One region of the Ornithinicoccus sp. genome, then DNA from elsewhere that is predicted to be linked to it. Evidence: riboswitches for the same ligand, from Rfam matches in the RefSeq annotation. Region 1 holds a riboswitch; each other region holds the start of a gene.
What was found. Region 1 has a riboswitch for thiamine pyrophosphate ahead of thiM (hydroxyethylthiazole kinase). Riboswitches for the same ligand answer to the same signal wherever they lie in the genome.

Region 1 (7,539 bases):
CTCCGCGTCGAACTCCTCGATCCCGACCTTTCCGCCCGTGGCGTCCACCAGCGCATCGGGCGCCCGGTCCCCGCCGAGGTGACCACCCTTGGCGAGCACGACCACATCGTGGCGCTCCGAGACGCGCGCCGCCTGGGCCAGCACGGCCGGCCAGTCCTCGGCGACCGGCTCCTCGGCCAGGATCGCCAACTCCGGGATGTTGGGCGTCACCAGGTCGGCCCGGGCGAGCAGCTCCCGCAGCGCCTGCTCGGCATCGGCGTCGAGCAGCCGGTCCCCGCTGGTGGCGACCATGACGGGGTCGAGCACCACCACGGGCGGGCGCACCCGGTCCAACCACCCGCCGACCGCCTCCACGATCTGCGCCGAGCCGAGCATGCCGATCTTCACAGCGTCGATCTCCACGTCGTCGCTGACGGCCTCGAGCTGCTCGAGCAGGAAGGGCACCGGCGGCACGTGCACGGACCGGACGCCATGGGTGTTCTGGGCGACGAGCGCGGTCACCACGCCCATGCCGTAGCCGCCGTTGGCCGCGATGCTCTTGAGGTCCGCCTGGAGACCCGCGCCGCCGGTCGGGTCGGTGCCCGCGATGCTCAACACCCGGGGTATGCCGTGTGCCGGCTGCGGCGTCATCGGCTCGCCCGTCATCGCGCGTCCTCCGACCTTGCGTCGTCCCAGGCCCGGCGCAGTTCGCGCGCGGCGGACTCCGGGTCGGGTGCGGCGCACACCGCCGAGACCACCGCGGCGCCGGCGGCACCCGCCTCGCGCAGGGCGGGGAGGTCCGCCGGCGTCACGCCGCCGATGGCGACGGCGGGCAGTCGGCTCTCGGCGAGCACCGCGGCGAAGCCGGTGAGCCCCAGTGGTTCGGGGGCGTCGTCCTTGGTGGCGGTGGCGTGCAGCGCGCCGATCCCCACGTAGTCCACCCCCGCGGGGTCGAGCGCGGCGCGACGGACCTGCTCCACGGTCCCGGCGCTCAACCCGATGACCGCGTCCGGACCCACCAGGGCGCGGACCGCCCCGGGCGGCATGTCGGACTGGCCCACGTGCACACCGGTGACCCGGGTGTCCGCGGCCCGGGCTGCCAGGAACACGTCGACCCGGTCGTTGACCAGCAACGCCACCTCCGGGGGGAGCACCTCGGCGATCCCGTGCACCAGGTGCAGGAACTCGCGGGCGGTGGCCCGCTTCTCACGGACCTGGATCGCGGTGACGCCACCGGCGACCGCCCGCCGCACCAGGTCGGGCAGCGTGTGCCCGGCCGCGGCCACCTGGGCGGAGTCGGTGACCAGGTAGAGCGACAGGTCGGCCCTCATGAAAGTGCCGCCCGGGCAGCGATGGTGTCCGCGTCCACCTGGGCCAGTACGTCCAGCAGCGCCGGCCCGAAGCTTCCCGGCCCGGTCGAGCGGATCGTGGCCAGCTCGGCCGCCACGGTGTAGACGGTGATCGCCGCCACCGTGGTCGCCAGCCGGTCCTCGTCAACAGCGGCGAAGGCCGCCAGCAGCGCGCCGAGGGCGCAGCCACCCCCGGTGATCCGGGTCAGGGCCGGGTCGCCGTTGTCGATGCGGACGAGGCGCTGCCCGTCGGTGACGGCATCGACCGGGCCCGAGACGGCGACGACCGCGCCCGTCCTCTCCGCCAGGGAGCGCGCTGCGGGGAGGGCTGCGTCCACGCCGTCGGAGGCGTCCACGCCCCGGCCGCCGGCGCCGGTCCCGTCCAGGGCCAGCACCTCCGAGGCGTTGCCGCGCACGACGGTCGGACGGAGGTCGCGCAGTTCGTGGGCGAGCGGGGTCCTGACCGGCAGGGACCCGATCGCGACCGGGTCGAGGACCCAGGGCGTCCCGGCGCCGGTCGCGGCGCTTGCAGCCTCCCGCATCGCGGCCCGCTGCTCCCCCGTCGGCGTGCCGAGGTTGATCAGCAGCCCAGAGGCGATCTCCGCGAACGGGCCAGCTTCGTCGGGGATGTCGACCATGGCGGGTGCCGCGCCGACGGCGAGCAGCACGTTGGCGGTGAAGTTCACCACGACGCTGTTGGTGATGCAGTGGACGAGTGGCTCGCTGCTCCGGACGTGGTCCAGGGCGGCGCAACTGAAGTCGGTCAGGTCCGTGGGGGTACGCAACATGCGTGACATCCCTTCGCTAGTACGAGCTAGATCAGGTTCGGCGGGTGTGATCTCAGCCCCGGCAGGGGCACCCCGTGTCTTGTGCTGGCCAGCACCCTACCTGGTGCCGTCCGGGCCGGAGCCTGGTGGGGCACCGGGTGGCATGGGACGCCTGGCTCGTGGGGACACTTCTCACATCCCCTTGTCGGACCGGCCGCCCGTCGGCTGGGATGGGTCGGTGTCCGACGTCCTCCTGCTGCTGTTCATCGGCGCCCTGTCCGGGGTGACGACCGTCCTGTTCGGCTTCGGGGGCGGCTTCGTCACCGTCCCGGTGGTGCTGTGGGTGGACGCCGCGATCGGCCCGGACGCCCCCACCGTCGCCGTCGCGACCTCGGCGGTCGTCATGGTGGTGAACGCCGCCGTCGCCACCCTCGCCACCAGGCGGGGTGTGCTCTCCCGGCTCCGCCTGGCGGCGCCGCTCCTGGGGCTGCTGGCTGTGGGTGGCGCCACCGGGGCCTGGCTCGCCCGTCTGGCGCCGTCGGCGTTCATCAGCTGGGGCTTCATCTGCTACCTGGTGGCGACGATCCTGGACGTGAGCCTGCGGCGCGGGTTCGTGCGCCCCACGGTGCGGGACCGGGAGGACCGCTTCGCCATCAGCGGGCTGCTGGGCGTGCCCATCGGCACGATCGCCTCCTTCCTGGGGGTCGGGGGCAGCGTGATGACCGTGCCGCTGCTGCGCCGCTCCGGTCTGGACATGCGCACCGTGGCCTCGCTGGCCAACGCCCTCACCCTGGCGATCAGCCTGCCCGCGTGTGTCGTCTTCCTGCTGGGCAACCCGGTGGGCGACCTGCCCGGAGCCGCGCTCGTCGGGGCGGTGGACCTGCGCGCCGGGGCGCTGCTCCTGGCCGGCGGTCTCCCGGTGATCGTGCTGCTGCGCCGTCGCCCGCCCGCGATCTCCGACCGCGTCCACGCCGTGGGCTACATCGTGCTGCTGTGCGTGGTACTCGGCGCGATGGTCCGGTCGGTCCTCTAGAGGCCGCGGGGCAGTTGCGCGGGGTCCCGGACGGTAACGTCGGTGCACCATGTACCGCAGTCAGCGAGCAGTCGTATCAGCTCCGAGCGAGCCGGCTTCATCGCTATAGCTGCGAGTGAGATCAACCGGCCCTTCGAGATGCTGCTCGACCCCGAGGTCAACGCCAACGCACTCAACTGGACCCAGAACAGCGACAAGGCCCGAACCCCCGCCAACGATTCTGTTGGCAAGGGTTCGAGCCTCGTGCGCGGGGTGGAGCTGAGGGGATTCGAACCCCTGACCTTCTCATTGCGAACGAGACGCGCTACCAACTGCGCCACAGCCCCAAGCCGTGCTTGCGGCTACGAACTTTAGCACCAGGTAGGGCCAGATTCCGATTCGGGTCCCGCCGCAGGTCAGGCGCGCCTCACAGCACGGCCAGGTCCTCGATGGTCGGCACCCACGAACCCGCTGCAGCGTTGGCCCGCACCTGGTCGGCGCTGGTCACCCCGGCGATCACCGACGAGACCGCCGGCTGGGCAGCCAGGCCACCGATCGCGATCTCCAGCACCGTCCGGCCGCGCTCCTGTGCGAACTGCTCGATCCGCTCGATTTCGTCCCAGTCGGCGCCCGCCAGACGCTCCGCCTGCGAGTCCGCGGCGAGGCGGCTGCCGGGGGGCGGGGCCTGGTCCCGCCGGTACTTTCCGGTGAGCAGACCGAACTCCAGGGGGAAGAACGGCAGGATCCCCACGCCCACCGTCTCGGCGGCGGGGACGAGCTCCTGCTCGGCGGAGCGGTCCAGCAGGGAGTACTTGTTCTGCGCCGAGATGAACGGGGTGAGCCCGGCGGTGCGGGCCGTCCAGTCCGCGTCCACGACCTGCCACCCCGCGAGGTTGGAGGACCCGACATACCGGACCTTGCCCTCCTGCACCAGCTCGTCCAGCGCCGACAGGGTCTCCTCGATCGGGGTGACCGGGCACGGCCGGTGCAGCTGGTAGAGGTCGATCCAGTCGGTGCCGAGACGGGTGAGGCTCGCCTCCACGGCCTTGCGGATGTAGCGCCGGGAGCCGCGGGCGCCCCAGTCGGGCCCGTTGGAGCCCTGCATGTCCATCCCGAACTTGGTCGCCACGACCACCTTGTCGCGGCGGTCACCGAGCGCGGCACCCAGCAGGGACTCGCTCTTCCCCTGCCCGTAGATGTCCGCGGTGTCGAAGAGCGTGATGCCCTCCTCGAGCGCGGTGTCGACGATGGACTGGACGGCGGCGCCGTCGACCCGGGTCCCGAAGGCGTTGCACCCGATCCCGACGGTGCTCACCATCAGGCCGGAGTCACCGAGTGGGCGGTGGGTCATCGAAGTCATGGGCCTATCCTGCCCCGCAGCCACGGTGGGTCATCCCGGCGGGGGTCTGTGCACCCCGCGCGGCAGCCTCCTTCGGGGCCTCAGACCACCTGGTGCACGGGGGGCAGGTCCTCGAACTCCTCGTCCAGCGCCAGTGCATTGCCGTCGAAGGGCAGGTCCTCGACCGGGGTGTCGGCAGCCACCCGCTCGGAGGGGCGCGGGGCGCGGGCCTTCAGCGTGTAGGTCGGGGGCGGGACGGGGACGGGTTGCCAGGTGCCCGGGGCCGCCTCGGCCCGGGTCTCGACCGGGGTCTCGGCCGCGGCCGGGGCGGGCGTGCGCGCTGCCTCGACGGCCTCGACGTCGTAGAGGCCAGCGGCCACGGTCGGCCGGACATGGTCCGGGGACGCATCCGGTGCCACGTAGATCGGGGCAGACCCGCGGACCCGTGCTGCAGCCACCGGCGCGGCAGTGAGCGGCGCCTGGCCGGAAGTGCGCCGTGCCGGACGGCGCTGCGTCGTGCGGGACTTCGCGGTGCGGGCCTTCTCCGGCCGGGCGCCCACCTGCGGACGTGCGGAGGGGTGCCGGACGGGAGACGCCGCACGGCGCCGCGCCCGGGCGACGGAGGCGCGTGCGTAGCCGAGGGAGACCGCGAACGCCGCGATCCCCGCCGGTGCGGCCCACCAGGTGGTCGTGGCCAGCACGGCCCCCGCCACGAGCAGGGCGGTGCCCACCAGCAGTACGAGCGCCCTGACGCGCGCCGGGGAGAACAGGGGGGCCTTGGCCGTGACGGTACGCCGCGGCCGGCTGGCCGAGGACTTCGTCCGTCGGCCGGCGGGACGCTGCTCCGGGGTGGAGGCCGCGGCCGTGGGGCGGGTCTGCGCGGGCCCGGCGGGCACCGGGCGGGTGGGCTCGGGACCGCTGGTCCGGTCCGCGGCCGGCTCCGAGCCGACCAGCGTCAGCCGGGGCTGGGCCCGCTTGACAACCACGTCCGGGTGGGCGGGACGGGCCAGCCCCACGGCATACGACGGACGCTGCGGCGCCGACACGCTCATCTGGGGCACCACCCGGCGACGCTCCAGCACGCGCATCGCGGCGGAGAAGCGGTCCACCGAGCGGGCGGTGGCGACGTGGTCGCGGCGGCGGATCCAGTGCTGGATCACATAGACAGCCCAGACCGTGATGATCACGAAGAAGATCAGGCTGCTCGGGCTCACACGGCGACCATACAAACGGTGCGGAGCGTGCTCCGGGAGTTTCGCGGTGTGTCGCCCAAGCGACAGGTGTGACTGTTGTGAATCAGGCCGTGGGGCGCTCCCGGCCCAGCCGGGTGAGGGCGTCGACGAGGGAGGCACCTTCCAGGTCCTCGACGGTGACGGCAAAGCTGCGGTGGTCCCGCCAGTGCCCGTCGACGTGCACCAGCCCGAGCCGGGCACCCTCGTCCCGCAGCCCCAACCGCCGCACCACCGCGAGGCTGTCGGTGTTCTCCGGCCGCACGTTCACCTCGACCCGGTGCAGCCCGTAGTCGGTGAGCGCGTGGTCGATGAGCATCGCCAGCGCCCAGGTGACCAGCCCTCGACCGGTCGCGTCGCGGTCCAGCCAGTAGCCGGCCGTCCCGGTGCAGCGCGGACCCCACACGATGTCGAACAGGTGCATCTGACCGACGACACCGGATCCGTCGTCGATCACGAAGGGCAGCGCACGTCCCTCGCGGGCCGAGCGGTCCAGGCCGCGGCGCAGCTGGCCGAAGGTCAGGCGCGGCTCCGTGCCGTAGGGCAGGGTGGCCTCCCAGGGGCGCAGCCAGTCACGGTTGCGTTCCCGCAGCTCGCCCCACCGCGCCCGGTCCCCCCGCACGAGCGGGCGCAACGTCACGGTCGTCCCGTCGGGCTGGTGGGCCCGCAACGTGGTGGGCCACCGTCTCACCGGGACCAGTCCCCCGAGCGTCCGCCGGACTTGGCCACCACCTGGATCCCCGTGATCGTGGCCAACTTGTCGACCGCCTTGATCATGTCGACGAGCGCCAGGGCGGCCACACTGACGCAGGTCAGCGCCTCCATCTCGACCCCGGTCCGGTCGGCGGTGCGCACCGTGGCGGTGATCCGGACCCCCTCGTCCCGCACGTCGAGGTCGACCTCGACCGCGTGCACGGCCACGGGGTGGGCCAGCGGCACCAGGTCCGGGGTGCGCTTGGCCGCCTGGATCCCGGCGATCCGGGCGACGCCCAGCGCGTCGCCCTTGGGCACGGTCCCCTCCCGCAGCGCCGCGACGGCCGCGGGCGCCATCAGCACCAGTCCCTCGGCGGAGGCGGAACGCACCGTGACGGCCTTGGCCGACACGTCCACCATGTGCGCCGTCCCGTCGTCGCGCAGGTGTGTCAGCCGGTCGGGCTCCTCAGCACCGCCCGCGCGGTCCCCGGCGGCGGGTCCGGTCACTCCGGGTCCCCCGGGCCGGACCCGTCCTCCTCGGCGCTGTCCCCCTCTGGCGCGTCCTCCTCGGCCTCCGCGGTCAGGCGGGCCTCGATCTCGGCCAGCGGGCGCAGCAGGTGCACCGACACCTGCTCCCCCGCCGTGACCTCCTCGGTCTCGGCATCGATGATGGCCACCCCGTCGGCGGCCGCCAGGCCGGCAACCAGGTGCGACCCTGGGCCGCCCGTCGGCTCGCAGGCGTACTCGCCGGTGACGTCCCTGCTCAACCGCACTCGGGCGTACTGGCGCCTTCCGGCCGGCGAGCGCCACCCCTCGACGACGAGCGCGGGCATCGTGACCGGCTGGTCCAGCCGGCCGGAGATCCGGGCCAGGGCCGGCCGGATGAACACCTCGAAACTGAGGAGCGCGCTGACCGGGTTCCCCGGCAGGGTGAACACCGGGACCTTGCGCTTGCCCAGCAGCCCGAACCCCTGCGGCTTGCCCGGCTGCATCGCGACCTCGACGAACTCCATCGACCCCTGGCCGGTCAGCACGGCCTTGACCGCGTCGAAGGCCCCCTTGCTGACCCCGCCGGTGGTGATGATCACGTCGGCGTGCTCCAGGTGGTGGGTGACCGAGTCCTTGATCGTCTTCTCGTCATCGGGCAGGTGTCCCACGTGCGAGGCGTAGT
Region 2 (7,539 bases), 390 kb from region 1:
ATCGGTGCCGACGGAGTCTGCCGTTGCGGCGGCCTCGGGCGTGTCCCGTGCCCAGCAGCCCCGACCAGCCCCGCTGGGACGTCGAGATCACCACGAGCGCGATGATGGCCACATTGAGGATGATGAGCCCCAGTCCCAGGGCAGCCCCCAACACCCTGCGCGTCGTCATGGCCGTCATTGTGCCAGCCCGGTCGCGCACGGAACGACGCGCTGCGACGTCCGGCGTGGTTCACTGTTACCCGCACACGGGGGCGTGGGACGCCCTCCCGGCGTGAAGGAGATCCATGACCATCGTCCGTCGACTCAGCGTCCTCCTGCTCATCCTGTGCCTCGGGATGGTGACCGCCTGCGGCGGCCAGGACGACGACGGCGCCCAGACCGACACCGATGACATCGCCCTCGCGACGGCCACCGACCGGGTGCCCGACGCAGCAGCGGTGACCTCCGATGTCGCCCCGACGTCGGCCTCGCCCACGGCGGCGCCGGATACCGACGCGGAGACGGCAACCGCCGCTCCCGAGCCGACCGAGGCAGCCGAGACCACGACCACTGCCTCGCCGACGGAGGACGACGAGGAGTGCGGCGGGCGAGGAACTGCCCGACGGCACCATCACGGCGCTGCTGATCGGCAGTCGACTCGCGCACCAACGACTTCAGCGGCCACTCCGACGTCATCGTGCTGGTCCAGCTCTCCGCGGACCGTGAGCACCTGAACCTCGTCTCCATCGCGCGTGACTCCTACGTGGACATCCCCGGCTACGGGAAGAACAAGATCAACGAGGCCTACGCCCGCGGCGGCATCCCGCTGCTGCGCGAGACGGTGTCCGACCTCATGGGCGGACTGGAGATCGACTTCGTCGCCCAGACCAACTTCGACATGTTCATCGCCCTCACCCGGTGGATGGACGGGTTCTGGGTGGAGAACAAGCACGCGACCAGCCGTCACCGTCGAGTCGACCGGGCGGCAGTTGGTCTTCGAGCAGGGTCGCATCTTCCTGGAGAACACCGACGGCCTGATCTATGTGCGCGAGCGCAAGACGATGCCGCTGGGTGACCTGGACCGCACCGAGCGGCACCGGGCCGCGCTGGTCGGCATGATGGACCGCCTCGTGGAGATCCGGGAGGACGAGCCGGAGAAGCTCGTGGAGCTGCTGCCGATGCTGCTACCAGAACGTCAAGATCGAGGGCGACCTCACGCTCGAGCAGCTGATGACCCTGGTCGACGTGGGCGCCGAGCATCGAGGCGGACAACATCACCTCGCTGATGGTGCCCGTCGCCTACTTCGACATGACCTCCGGCGGTATGTCGATCAACCGCCTCAACGAGGGCCGCACCGCCGAGTTGGGCACGGCCCTGCGCTCGGGTGACCTGTCCGGCTATGTCGACCAGCTACGGCACGTCATACGAGCTCACCGGCAGGTGAGCGGTGCTCAGGCGCCGAGCATGGCGTAGCCCAACGCGCCAGCGGCCAGCGCGAGCACGGCATACAGCAGGGCGACCCTCGCGTGGGTCCAGCCGGGCCGGCGTGACAGGCGCTGGTAGAGGTGCTCACGGTGCGCCTCGAGCCAGGTTCTCCCCGCGGATGGCTCGACGCACCAGCGTGGACCCAGTGTCGAGAAGGTAGGGCAGGAGCGGGGTGGCGACGAGCCACCACAGGCCCGCCGCGGAGACCTGCTCGCTGACCAGTGCTGCGGCGAGGATGCCACCGAAGAGGTAACTGCCGCAGTCCCCGAGGAACATGCGGGCGGTTGGCACGTTCCAGGGCAGGAACGCCAAGGCGGCGCCCCCGGCGAGAGCGGCCAGGACCAGGGTCTCGGGGGAGGGGCCGATGAACAGCATCACGAGGGCCCACGCACAGACCGTGAGCCCCGTGATGCCGTTGATGCCGTCCATGAAGTTCACGGCGTTGATCAGAACCGGGAAGGCGACCGCCCCGAGGAGCACACTCCCTGGGCCTCCGAGCACGCCACCCAGGGCAGCCCCGGTGGCTATCTGCAGCCCCAGGCGGGCGATGGCTGACGGGTCGCGCAGGTCCGTGACGAAACCGAGCAGCGCCATGGCGAGCCCGGCGGCGAGGGCTGGCCACGGAACGTCCACGCCGAGGACCTGTGCGACGGCGGCCGTGGCCAGGATCCCGAGCGCGCAGGCGACGCCGCCGCCCCGGATCGTCGGCTCCTCGTGGGAGGAACGGTGGTTGGGCACGTCCAGGGCACCCAGGCGGTGCAGCAGCCGGAGGACGGCAGGGGCGAGGGCTGTTGTCGCCGCGGCGGCGCCCAGCGCGAGCAGGGACCACTCGATCATGTGCGGGGTATGACGCTCTCCACCGGACTCGAGCGTTGCCGGAGCCACCCCACCAGTTCGTCGACACGCTGGGGGTCGACCATCTGTAGCGCCAGCGGATCGAGCACGGGGACGCTCACCGACTGGACCAACGGATGGCTCGTGGAATGGCGATAGTCCAGTCCGAAGAGCTCTTCGGACATCTTCTCCGCCGGCCGCAGTCCCGTGAACACGATCTCGATGTCGCGCCGCCCCGACATACCGATGAGCGTCGTGGCAACCTCCAGGATCTTCACGGGAGTGCCCATGTCGAGGACCAGGACATCACCGTCGGTCTCCATCGCGGCCGCCTGCATGACCAGTTGGCATGCCTCGGGGATCAGCATGAAGTAGCGCTCGACCTCGGGGTGGGTGACCGTGACCGGCCCCCCGCGTTGGATCTGCTCGGTGAAGATAGGCACCACGGAACCGCGGGACCCCAGGACGTTGCCGAATCGGACCGAGACGTAGCGACCCGGTTGGGTGGTCGCGAAATGCGCGGTCAGCCGTTCGGTCGTCCGTTTGGTATAGCCAAGGACCGAGGACGGATTCGCGGCCTTGTCCGTGGACACGTTGACGAAGGTGCCGACCCCGCTGTGTGCTGCGGCAGAGAGCACGTTGAGCGTCCCCAGGACGTTGACGGTCCAGGCTTCGAGCGGGAACCGTTCGAGGATGGGCAGGTGTTTGAGGGCAGCCGCGTGGAAGACCACGTCAGGACGGAAGCGCTCGAAGACCTGCTCCAAGGCCTGGGCATCCCGGATGTCTGTCAGGAGAATGTCGTCGCTGTCGCGCAGTCCGCGTCCCGTCAGCGATAGGTGCGTGTCGTGCAGGGCCGATTCGTCCCTGTCGAGCAAGAGGAGTCGGGAGGGGTTGAACCGGCGGATCTGACGGCACAGCTCCGACCCGATCGAGCCGCCGGCGCCGGTGACCAGCACGACCTTGCCAGTGATCTGGTCGGCGATCGCTCCCTGGTCGAGTTGGGTGGCCCGGCGCCCGAGGAGGTCCTCGAGATTGATGTCCCGCAGGTCGGAGACGTGCGGGTTCTCGTCCATCAAGGTATTCAGCGTCGGCAGCACCTTGACCGTGAGGTCGGCCTTCGCCGCGAGATTCTTGATCTCTCGCATCAGGCTGGCATCGGCCAGGGGGATGGCCACTGCTAGGTGCGTCGCGTCATAGCGCTTGGCGACACGGACCATCGCGTCCCGTCCGCCACGGACAGGCACACCTTCGACCCGGAGCTTGCGCTTGCGGCGGTCGTCATCCAGGAAGGCAACCGGCCGGAAGGACAGCCTGGTCGTCCTGCACCATATTGGCGAGGAGTCGACGCCCGAGCACGCCCGCCCCATAGATGATGACGTTCGCCCCGACGTCTCGCCGGACCGCGACTCGCGCCCGCCAGGAACGGATAACGAAGCGCACCGCGAGCATGAGGATAAGGGCCACTGCTCCGCCGACGGCCGGAACTGAACGGGGAACGATATAGGGATCGATCCATATCGCCCAGACGCCAAGGAATAGTCCCGGTCAGGAGCGCCGCCCGAGCAACGGAGACAACCTCTTCAAACGACCCGCGTTGGTGCCTGATGAGATACGGCCCCAACACCATGCCCAGGGTGATCTGGATCAGCGCTGCCCAGCCGGCCACCGTCCACGTCTCGGGCACGAAGGTCCTGGAGAAGTCGTACTGAAAACGCAGCCACACGGTGAAGATGACGGCCACAGACCACGCATGCACCATCGCCCAGGGCGTAGAGCACCTGAGCGACGGCATCGGACGTGCGCCGCCGGGGTGTCATTGCGGAAACCTCCGTCGAGGAGCGGCCAAAAGACGCGCGAATCCTCTCATGCCGTCTGTAGGTGAGCAAGCCGACAAGTTTGAGGCGGTAGGTCTCGTTTATGGGCTATTGGGCGTCTTAGCGCGATTCCTTTACCGAGAGACGCGACTATGCGAAGACGACGAATCATCGCCGAGGAAGTCGGTCAGCTGTCCTTCTTCGCCAACTGCTGGGGCAGGTGCCCCGTCGACTTCTTGTAGATCGCGGCCGCCTGTCGGTTGGCGACCATACGGCTCAGCCCGATGATGGCGCCAGAGACGAGCGCGAAGGCGATCGCCTCTTTCCAATCGATGTCCGGGTCCTCCGGGTTGGCCGGGGAGTCGCCTCCGGTGACGAACTTCCAGGTGCCGTCGGTGGCCTTGCTGGCGACGATCCCGGCCGCCATCGCGGCGCCGGTTGCCATCAGCTTCCAGACCAGGTTGCCCATGCTCTACCTTCCCTCGGTCGGTCCCGCCCACGAGTGGTTCGTGGGTGTTCTCTCGCAGACTACCTGCGGACCGTCGCGGCGTCCTTCTCGTGGGGTCCGGCCCTGACGAGAGGACACGAGAGGCGCCCGGGTGATCGGGCGCCCCAGGTGGTTGATCTGTCCATGACCTGGGCGTGAGGAATCCCTGGGAAGGGTCAAAGTTGTGCATCAGGTGGGCTCTCCCTTACTCGATAGTGGTTGTGCTCTTTGTTGGTTGGCGGCTTGGCTGGACAGATGTGGACTGCGATCGCGCTTGCCGTCGGGGCGTTGGCCCTGATCTGGCTCGTGCTCGCACTCAGGCACGCGTCCGGCGTGCTAGATCGGGCGTCGGAGGTGCTCAACGAGACCCCGCCTCACGACGAGGCCCCCGGGCAGTCGCCGACCCAGTCCGAGGAGGAGTGGACCAAGCCGGACAGGGAGCCGCGGATCTCCTAGCACCGCCGGCACGGTAAGGTCGGGCGCACACACGACAGGGGAGCGCTCACGCGCTGAGAGTGCGGCGAGTCCGATCGCCGCAGACCCTCGAACCTGATCCGGTTAACGCCGGCGGAGGAAGTCGGAGGACATCCATGCGTTCCATCACCCGTACCACCCGCGCCCGCTTCTCCCTCGCCCAGGGCACCGTGGCCGCCGCCACCGTGCTGGCGCTCGCAGGGTGCTCGCTGGGTGGGGGAGAGGACGAGCCCGCCGGCGAGGGTGGTGGCACCGACGAGGGCACCAGCACGTCAACGGCCGGAAGCCCCCAGGGTGGCGAGGTCGTGCTCGTCACGCACGACTCGTTCAACCTGCCGGAGGAGCACCTCGAGGCCTTCACCGAGCAGACCGGCTACCAGGTGACGGTCCAGGCGGCCGGTGACGCCGGAGCGGTCACCAACCAGCTGGTGCTCACCAAGGGCAGCCCGGTCGGCGACGTCGTCTTCGGCATCGACAACGCCTTCGCCTCGCGCGCCGTCGACGAGGGCGTGCTGGCCGAGTACACCCCCGCCGACCTGCCGGAGGGTGCGGCCGAACACGCGCTCGCGGGTGAGGGATCGGCATACCTGACCCCCATCGACTACGGCGACGTCTGCCTCAACATCGACGACACCTGGTTTGCCGAGGAGGGGATCGACCCGCCGCAGACCCTGGAGGACCTGACCGACCCGACGTACGAGGGGCTCTTCGTCACCCCCGGGGCCAGCACCTCGAGCCCGGGGCTGTCGTTCCTGCTGGCCACCATCGGGGAGTTCGGCGAGGACGGATGGGCGTCGTACTGGGAGGACCTGATGGCCAACGGGGCCAAGGTCACCTCGGGGTGGACCGACGCCTACACCGTCGACTTCACCGCCGGCGGTGGCGACGGTGACCGGCCGATCGTGCTGTCCTACGCCTCCAGCCCGCCGTTCACCATCCCCGAGGATGGCGACGAGCCGACCACCTCCGCACTGTTGGACACCTGCTTCCGGCAGGTGGAGTACGCCGGGGTCATCGAGGGCGCGGCCAACCCCGAGGGCGCGCAGGCGCTGATCGACTTCCTGCTGACCGACGAGGTGCAGGCGGCGATCCCGGACTCGATGTACGTCTTCCCGGTCTCCACCCAGGTCGAGCTGCCCGAGGTGTGGGCGCAGTGGGCCGAGGTCGCCGACACCCCGATCGAGGTCGCTCCCGAGGACATCGAGGCCAACCGGGAGACCTGGGTGCGGGAGTGGGCCGACATCGCGACCGGCTGATCGGGCGCGCCGAGGGCTTTGGAGGGATGAGGCCAGCCCGAGAGCATTTGTTGGCCGATGTTTACCTCAGGTGGGTTGTCCTGTTGATCGCGCGCGCGGTGCACTCGATGTATGTGGATTGCAATCGCCGTGATGGTGGGCCTGCTGGCCCTCATCCGACTCGCGCTCGGGCTCGCCCAGGCGTCCCGGACGGTGGACGGTGCCTTCCTCGTGGCGAGCCCGCAGCGCAGCACCGCGTCCGCTCCGGCCGTCCCGGCCCGAAGGGTGGTCAGCCAGAGCCGATGAGTTCCGCGGTGGGCACGGGTCTATCCCGGCGACCCACTGCATACGAGAGGCTCTCCTCATGGCACGCACCGTCAGCGCACACCTGTTCCACGCCATCAACGGGGTCGTGGAGTCACCCGACCAGTGGCAGTTCGACGCCTTCGGCCCGGAGGAGATGGAGTTCATGGGCCAGGGCATCGGCGACGTCACCGACGTAGTCATCGGCCGAAAGCTCTGGCAGGAGTGGGCCGACTACTGGCCGAACGCCGCGGGGGACGACCCGTTCGGCGCCTTCATCAACCCGGTGCGCAAGCACGTGATCACCTCGACGGTGTACGACGTGTCCACGTGGGAGAACAGCGTGGTCGCCGAAGGCGACCCGGCCGACTACGTCCGCCGCCTCGCCGAGGACGGGTCGGAGGGTGCTATCACGGTGACCGGCGGGATCGACACGATCCGGTCGCTGTTCCTGGCCGGCGTCATCGACCGGCTCACCCTGACCACCCACCCAGCGACGGGCCAGGGGCGCCGGTTGTTCGACGACACGGTCCCGATCACTCGGCTGGAGCTCGTCGACAGCGCGGCGACGTCCGTGGGTAACGCCGTGCTCACCTACCGGTTGCGTCCCGAGGCCTGAGGGTGGCTCACCATCGGGGAGCGCCCCGGTCCGCCCGCCGGAGATGCAAAAGCCGCTAGTGAGTAGCCGCAAAATCCGCTAGTGAGTAGCCGGAAAGTTACCCGCCATGCCGTGCCGCCAGGTGTCCCAGGAGGGCGGGGTCAGTTGACGGGCCCGGCGTCCTTGTCCTGGTCGGCGACGAACCGCACGAACCGATCCGGCGCGAGTCGTTCCTCCTCCTCGGTCCGGGGCCACCACGAGGCGGCCTGTGGAACACCGGCTTCGTACAGCTCGACCCACAGGCCCTCCGGGATGGTGTCTCCCTCGGC
Region 3 (7,539 bases), 380 kb from region 1:
TACCGGGTGTAGTTATGTTGCGCACCAGGGCAACCGTGACTGCTCTTCCTGTGCGACAACCCTGCCGGTCGGCCCCGGCCGACGCTTCGGCATCCCGTGGTCGCGTGCGCCCACCCCTGTTGGGCCGCGCGCGGCCCGGAGCCGAAGGAGCACCACTCATGCCCCGCACCACATCATCCCGGCTGCGTGCCGGGCTGGCCGCCGGCAGCATTGCCCCGCTGCTGCTGGTGGCACTCGCCCCCGGCGGTGCCACCGCCCAGGAAGAATACCCAGATCGCACCGCCCCATCCGTCGACGCGCTGGAGGTCGGACCCAGCGCCATCACCCCCGGTAGCGCCTCCGAGTTGGCGCAGGCGCTGGCCTCCCCCTCCGCGAACGTGACCGGCGCCAGCTTCGAGACCCAGCCGGACCCGGGGACCGCCGGGGTGGGGGACAGCGCGCTGACCGGCTTTCCCACCAACGGCGGCACCTTCGCCATCCTGTCCAGCGGGCTGGTGACTGACGTCGACCAGCCCGGCGCCCACGCCTCCAACCCCCTGGGCGGCGCTCCCGTGCGCGGCAACACAGACCGGGACGTGACGATCCTCAAGGTCGACCTCAACGTCCCGACCGGGTCCAACTGCCTGTCCTTCGACTTCCGGTTCATGTCCGAGGAGTTCCCGGTCTACGTCGGGACCCAGTTCAACGACGCGTTCATCGCCGAGCTCGACAACTCGACGTGGACGACCGAGGGCTCGGAGATCAGCGCCCCCAACAACTTCGCCTTCGACGCCGAGGGCAACGTGGTGAGCATCAACTCCACCGGCATCGGCGGGATGACCCCCGAGAACGGCGCGGGCACCGCGTTCGACGGCGGCACCGGCCCCGACGGCGGCGACACCTACGGCGCCGCCACCGTGCGGCTGGCCGCCTCCACCGAGATCACGCCGGGCGCCCACTCGGTGTACTTCTCGGTCTTCGACCAGGGCGACACGATCCTGGACACGGCCGTGTTCCTGGACAACCTGGTCGTCGGCTACACCCCCAACCCGGAGGTCGACTGCGCCCCCGGTGCCGTGGTCGTCACCCACGACCTGGACCTGGACCCTGACACGGGCAACGCCGAGGTGGGCACCGAGCACACGGTGACCGCCACCCTCACCGACGACGAGGGCGCCCCGGTCGCCGACACGGTCGTCGAGTTCGCGGTCAGCGGTGCCAACAGCGGCACCGGGACCGGCACGACCGACGCCAGCGGCGAGACCACGTTCAGCTACACCGGCACCAACCCGGGCACGGACAACATCAGCGGCTGTGCCCGTCCCGACCCGGAGGAAGCCTGCTCGGCCACCGACACGGTGAACTTCACCTGGACCCAGGACGGCAAGGTCGTCGAACGGATCTGGGGCTCGGACCGCTACGGGACGGCCGCGGAGATCTCGGCCACCTCGTGGGGCCCCGGGCAGGACGTGGTGTTCCTGGCCACCGGGCTGGACTACCCCGACGCGATGCCGGCCGGTGCCCTCGGTGGCACGCACGACGCCCCCGTGCTGCTGACCCGCACCGCCTCGCTGCCGGCCGACACGGTCGCCGAGCTGACCCGGCTGGAGCCGCAGCGGATCGTGATCCTGGGCGGCAACGCGGCCGTCTCGAACTCGTTGATCCCGCAGTTGGAGGAGCTGGCCCTGGCCGACACCGAGGACGAGGTGAGCCGGATCTTCGGCGCGGACCGCTACGCGACGGCGGCCGAGGCCGCACTGACCTACCCGGTCGGCGGTGACCTGGCCTACGTCGCGGCCGGCTCGGACTTCCCGGACGCGCTGGCCGCCGCCTCCCGGGCCGGCGCGCTCAACGCACCGGTGCTCCTGACCCGGCACAACCAGCTCCCGGCGGCCACGGCCGCCGCGCTGGGGGAGCTCGGGGTCTCCGACATCATCGTGCTGGGCGGCGAGGCTGCCGTCTCGAACGAGGTCCTCACGGAGCTGGAGGCCTACACCGACGGCACCGTCACCCGGGTCTTCGGCGACGACCGCTACGGCACGGCCGCGGCCCTGTCCGGGGACTACGAGCCGGGTGTCAACGCCGTGTTCGTGGCCACCGGTGAGGTCTACGCCGACGCCATGACCGGTGGGCCGATCTCGGTCTCCATCGGCGGGCCGATCCTGATGACGCGTCCCGACGCGCTGCCCGAGGCGACCATCGCTGAGCTCGACCGCCTCGACCCGGAGCGGATCATCGTGCTCGGCGGCACCAACGCGGTCTCCCAGCAGGTGCAGAACGATCTCGTCGTGTTCTTCGACTAGCAACGCCTGAGGTCAACCGCACCACGCCACGGCCCGGTCCCGCACCCGCGGGGCCGGGCCGTGGCACGGCGGGACCTGGCACGGCGGGACCTGGCACGCCGGAGCCCGCATGCCGGAGCCCGCACCCTGGAGGCCTCGTTGGTGGATGTGGTGGACACTGTGCTCTGCCCCGAGATACGGGGCACTGCACAGTCTGTCGCCACCCCTCTCCCCGACGCCCCGGATTGCGATCCGGCGGTCGTTATCCACAGGCCCGCCGCGGGTTGGTCCCATCCTGGGGGATGCTGGACCATGGGCGGGCCGAGGATCGTCAGGGGGCACGGTCCGGTGTGGCCCACCCTCGCCGCCGAGTTGCTCAGCGCCCGGGAGAACCTCACCCTCGCCGAGGCTGTGGGGCTGGCTTTCCGTGCGGCCCGCGGCCAGGTCGTGGCGGCGTTGGAGGGCACTGGATTCTCGTTGGCCCTGGTCCGCGATACGGGTGCCACCGGAGAGATCGTGCAGGGCGAGGACTGGCCCGACGTCGAGCTCATCGCGAAAGACAAGCGGCGGGCGGCGGTTCCCGCCAAGGGACGATCCGCGACGAGTCGGCCCCTTCCTCCCCGTGTGGTGGATGGGCCGCCACGGGTCGGGCAGCCGTAGGCCACCCAACTGGACCCGGGAAGCTCCCTGGGGTTGACCTCCCGGTGGCGCTGCACGCGGGGACGCTGCTCGCGGCGACGCAATTGCGACATCCCGGGTGTACACCATCTCCCACGTGGGCAACCGTGACTGCTCGTGCACCACGGGGCCCCTGACGAAGGAGTCGCCGTGCTTGACACCCGTGAGTCCCAGCGCCGCGCCGGATGGAACCTCGGCGCCCTCGCCGCCCTGACCCTCCTGCTCCTCACCCCGGCCGACGACAGCGAGGCCCCCGACCAGGGGCCCCGCGGCAGCGCCGTCCGCACGGACGCCCCCGCGGTAGGGTGGCTGGACCACGACAGGGGAGCGCCCCAGCGCTGAGAGTGCGGCGAGGACAGGACGCCGCAGACCCTCGAACCTGATCCGGTTAGTACCGGTGGAGGAAGTCGACCAGATGCTGCGTCCCACCCGCCCGAGCCGGCGCCCGCGCCTGCACGTGCTCGGGCCTGCCGCGGGGCTGGTCGTGCTGGCCCTGGTGCCGGTGGCCTTCCTGATCATCTTCTTCGGCTGGCCGGTCACCGGGATGCTGGACCGTGGCCTGCGGCCGGACGGGGTCTGGGACCTCTCGGGGATCCCCGAGGTGCTCGGCCGGGCCCGGACCGGCCGGGTGCTCCTCTTCACCCTCGCGATGGCCACGGCGGGCAGCGTGATCACCCTGCTCCTCGGCATACCTCTCGCGTTTGCCCTCTATCGCCTGCGGTTCCCCGGGCGCGGACTGCTGCGCGCCGTCGTGGTCATGCCGTTCGTGCTGCCCACGGTCGTGGTTGGGGTGATGTTCCGCTCGCTGCTCTCCAGCGGGGGGCCGCTGGGCTTCCTCGGGCTCGACGGGCACTGGGTGCCGATCCTGATGGCGTTCGTGTTCTTCAACCTGGCGGTGGTCGTGCGCACCGTCGGCGGCATGTGGGAGGGGCTGGACCGGCGCGCGGAGGAGAGCGCCGCCGCGCTGGGGGCGACCCCGTGGCAGGTGCTGCGGACCGTGACGCTGCCTGCGCTGGCGCCGGCGATCGTGTCGGCGGGGACCCTGGTGTTCCTGTTCTGCTCCACCGCGTTCGGGGTCGTGCTGACCCTCGGCGGGTTGCGGTACGGCACCATCGAGACCGAGATCTATCTGCTCACCACCCAGTTCCTGGACCTGCGGGCGGCGGCCGTGCTGTCCCTGGTGCAGCTGGCCGCGGTCGTGGCGATGCTGGCCGTCGCGGCCCGCACCAGGTCCCGGCGGGAGCAGTCGCTCAAGCGCGGCGGCACCGGGTCGGCGGCGCGTGCCCCCGGACGCGGCGACATCCCGGTGCTCACCGTGGCCGGCCTCGCGGTGCTGCTGATCCTGCTGCCGGTCGGCTCGCTCGTGGTGCGGTCGCTGCGGGTGCGGGGGGAGTGGGGGCTGGGCAACTACCGCGCGCTGTCCGACCCGCAGGCCTCCCCGGCGATGCGGGCCAGCGTCACCGAGGCCCTGGAGAACTCACTGCGCACCGCGATCGACGCCACCGTGCTGGCGATGGTGCTCGGGGTGTGCGTCGCGGTCGTGGTGTCCCGCCGGCCCCGCCTGCCGTCGGCCCGCCGGCTGGTCGCCGGGCTGGACGCCGCCTTCATGCTGCCGCTGGGGATCTCCGCCGTCACCGTCGGCTTCGGCTTCCTGATCACCCTGGACCGGCCGCCGTTCGACCTGCGCACCTCCCCGGTGCTGGTGCCGATTGCCCAGGCGATGGTCGCGCTGCCGCTCGTGGTGCGCACCCTCACGCCGGTGCTGCGCTCCGTCGACCCGCGGCTGCGCCAGGCGGCCGCCGCCCTGGGCGCCGGGCCGCTGCGTGCCTCCTGGACGGTCGAGGCCCCGGTCATGCTGCGGCCGCTGCTGGCCGCCACCGGCTTCGCCTTCGCGGTGTCGCTGGGGGAGTTCGGCGCCACGAGCTTCCTGGCCCGCGCGGAGCGGCCGACCGTGCCGGTGCTGATCTATGACCTGATCAGCCGCCCCGGCGCCGACAACCTCGGCATGGCGCTCGCGGCCTCCGTCGTGCTCTCGGTGCTGACGGTGACGGTGATGGGTCTGGTCGAACGGCTGCGGGTGGGCCACGTCGGCACGTTCTGACCGCACGTGGGCCGACCCACGGCATACGGGCGTCTGCCCTGGGCTATAGTGAGAACCGTTCTCAACTAGCCGCGTCGGAAGGTGCCCCATGACGACCCCGCTCTACCTGGTGACCGGGCTGCATGCCGAGTCCATGGCGGCCGCGACGCTCGGCCTGCAGTTCGACCTGCCGCAGCCCGTGGTCGTGCGGCACGAGCTCGACGTCGCGGCCGGGACCCTGCGCCGGACGGTGAGCGACCTCAGCGGGGTGCTCGAGCGCGAGGTCGTGCCGCTGGAGCACGCCTGCGCCAGCTGCGCGGTCCGCGAGGACGTCATCCCCACGCTGGAACGGCTCGGCCAGCTCGGGCGGTGGCAGGCGATCGTCGTGCACCTGCCGATGGCTGCCGACGGGTTGTCCGTGTGCCGGGTGCTGGGCCACGACCGGCAGGTGGCCCCGAGCGTGCGGGTCGCCGGCGTCGTGGTCGCCCTGGACGGGGCGCGCCTGGTGACGGACCTGCTCGGGGACGACCTGCTGTCCGAGCGCTATCCGGGCGATGCCGGAGATGACCACCGCGGGGTGGGGGAGGTGCTCGGCGCCATGGTGGAGTACGCCGACGTCGTGACCGTCTCCGGCGACGCCGCGCCGGAAGGGCTGGAGGTGCTGGACCAGCTGGCCCGCCCGGGGGTCCCGGTCTCGGGCGGGTGGCCGGAACTGCCGGTCGCGACCCTCCTGGAGGGGCTGCACGACCACGCCGCCAGCGAGGGATGGGCGGCCGCCGTCCACCGGGGGCCGCTCCGAGACCGGGAGGGGAGGCACTCCTGGCGGATGGAGTTAACGGCGGACGTGCCGCTGAACCCGTACCGGCTGCAGCACGACATCGCGGGCCTCGGCGGGGTGAGCTGCCGCACCCGCGGGTGCTTCTGGGTGGCCAGCCGGCCCGATCAGGTCGGTGTCTGGGACGGCGCCGGCGGTCAGCTGAGCATCGGCGCCCAGGGGTCGTGGGGCCGGGAGCGACCGTTCACCCGGCTGCTGTTCACCGGGCTGTTCGGTGACGGGGACGCCCGGGAACAGCTGCGCAGTGCCTTTGCCGGCATGCTGCTCACCGACGACGAGCTGCGCGGCCGCGGCCCGCGCTGGGAGGTGGCCGCCGACGGGCTGGAGCCCTGGCTCGGTGCCACGACCCGCGCGGCATAGGCCCTGCTGACCTGCGGTGTCCTCATCTCGAGGACACCGCAGTCCAGCGGTCCGGCCGAGACCGTCAGGCGACCAGGCTGGCCGCCAGGACGAGCGGGATGGAGATCACGCTGGCGATGGAGGTCACCACCGTCAACGTCTTCAGGCTGCCGGAGGTGGACAGCCCGAGCAGGGCCTTGAACATCCAGAAGAAGTTGCTGTTGACCTGCAACGCGAACAGCGATCCGGACGCGATGGCCAACCCGATCACCACCGGGGCGACGCCCAGCGACCCCAGGATCGGGGCGATGATCCCAGCCGCCGTGATGGCGGCCACCGAGACCGAGCCGATCGCCAGGTGCAGCAGGGCCGCGATGAACCAGGCGAGCAGCACGCTGACAAGCACCGGTGCGGCGGCATTGACGGAGAACAGCCCGCCGAGGACCTCGGCCAGGCCGGTGGCCTCGATGACTGCCCCGAGGGATCCGCCGACGCCGGTGACCAGCAGGATCTCGCCGGTGGTGTGCAGGCCCTTCTCGAAGGCAGCCGAGGTGCCGCCGACCCGGAGGCTGCGCCGGGCCATGGCATACGCACCGAGCAGGCCGACGAAGAGCGCGAAGGTCGGGTTGCCGAGGAACTCAATGAAGGCGTTGGACCGCTCGGCCAGCCCAGCGAACGCCCCGAAGGCGATCATCAGCAGGGGGACGACGATCGGCAGGACAGCCACCCCGAGGGTCGGTCGCCATCGGGGCTTGAGGGCGCCGTTGGCCTCTTCCTCCTCGGCCTGCTGGAGCGCCTCGTGCTCCTCCTCGTCCCGATCGGCCTTCCACCAGCCGGTCCGCAACAGCAGTCCGAACAACCACACGGTGAGCAGCGCGGTGACCGGGCCGATGACGATGCCGTAGAGCAGGTAGGTGCCGAGCGGCACCTCGAGCAGGCCGGCGATGGAGACGGCCGCGAGCCCGGGCACGACGAAGACATAGCCGCAGAAGATGCCGGTCCCGAGCGCCCCGGCCAGCAGCGGGAGGCCCCGTGGACCGATCAGCCCGGAGGACGACCGCGCCACCGGCGCGGCCAGGACCACCTGGACGTCCACATAGATCGAGGGGAAGATCGTCGCCAGCGCCATGGCGAGCGCGTAGGGGAGACGTTTGGCCGGGACCACCCGCACCAGCGCTTCGACCATCGCGCGGAACGCTCCGACGGCGTGGAGCAGCGACCCGATGAGCACGCCGAACCCGATGAGGAGGCCGATCTTGGCCATGATCTCGCCGAAGCCCGTCGTGATGGCGGTGAGCGTGGCCGCGAAGCCGATCCCGGAGGCGAGGCCCAGGTACAACGACCCT

Region 2: linked by a shared signal. The riboswitch ahead of AC1QRC_RS19395 (thiamine ABC transporter substrate-binding protein) and the one ahead of thiM (hydroxyethylthiazole kinase) in region 1 are both predicted to bind thiamine pyrophosphate.
Region 3: linked by a shared signal. The riboswitch ahead of AC1QRC_RS19350 (ABC transporter permease) and the one ahead of thiM (hydroxyethylthiazole kinase) in region 1 are both predicted to bind thiamine pyrophosphate.

The regions. Positions count from the first base shown of each region.
Region 1 covers NZ_CM169976.1:3,490,174-3,497,712, forward strand. The annotation lists gene AC1QRC_RS17420 (bifunctional hydroxymethylpyrimidine kinase/phosphomethylpyrimidine kinase) at 1-645, opposite strand, end outside; gene thiE (thiamine phosphate synthase) at 642-1,310, opposite strand; gene thiM (hydroxyethylthiazole kinase) at 1,307-2,116, opposite strand; TPP riboswitch at 2,108-2,201, opposite strand; gene AC1QRC_RS17435 (sulfite exporter TauE/SafE family protein) at 2,334-3,128, shown strand; tRNA gene AC1QRC_RS17440 (tRNA-Ala) at 3,382-3,454, opposite strand; gene AC1QRC_RS17445 (aldo/keto reductase) at 3,535-4,458, opposite strand; gene AC1QRC_RS17450 (hypothetical protein) at 4,548-5,660, opposite strand; gene AC1QRC_RS17455 (GNAT family N-acetyltransferase) at 5,743-6,366, opposite strand; gene moaC (cyclic pyranopterin monophosphate synthase MoaC) at 6,363-6,875, opposite strand; gene AC1QRC_RS17465 (molybdopterin molybdotransferase MoeA) at 6,872-7,539, opposite strand, start outside.
Region 2 covers NZ_CM169976.1:3,876,772-3,884,310, reverse strand. The annotation lists gene AC1QRC_RS19440 (SGNH/GDSL hydrolase family protein) at 1-169, opposite strand, end outside; gene AC1QRC_RS19435 (hypothetical protein) at 285-713, shown strand; gene AC1QRC_RS19430 (LCP family protein) at 677-1,054, shown strand; gene AC1QRC_RS19425 (hypothetical protein) at 1,041-1,265, shown strand; gene AC1QRC_RS19420 (hypothetical protein) at 1,265-1,453, shown strand; gene AC1QRC_RS19415 (MraY family glycosyltransferase) at 1,550-2,302, opposite strand; gene AC1QRC_RS19410 (polysaccharide biosynthesis protein) at 2,299-3,516, opposite strand; gene AC1QRC_RS19405 (DUF4235 domain-containing protein) at 4,301-4,582, opposite strand; gene AC1QRC_RS19400 (hypothetical protein) at 4,856-5,056, shown strand; TPP riboswitch at 5,083-5,193, shown strand; gene AC1QRC_RS19395 (thiamine ABC transporter substrate-binding protein) at 5,191-6,330, shown strand; gene AC1QRC_RS19390 (hypothetical protein) at 6,442-6,615, shown strand; gene AC1QRC_RS19385 (dihydrofolate reductase family protein) at 6,674-7,231, shown strand; gene AC1QRC_RS19380 (hypothetical protein) at 7,372-7,539, opposite strand, start outside.
Region 3 covers NZ_CM169976.1:3,865,836-3,873,374, reverse strand. The annotation lists gene AC1QRC_RS19365 (cell wall-binding repeat-containing protein) at 159-2,282, shown strand; gene AC1QRC_RS19360 (hypothetical protein) at 2,574-2,921, shown strand; gene AC1QRC_RS19355 (hypothetical protein) at 3,090-3,281, shown strand; TPP riboswitch at 3,251-3,362, shown strand; gene AC1QRC_RS19350 (ABC transporter permease) at 3,355-5,040, shown strand; gene AC1QRC_RS19345 (GTP-binding protein) at 5,129-6,214, shown strand; gene AC1QRC_RS19340 (GntP family permease) at 6,279-7,539, opposite strand, start outside.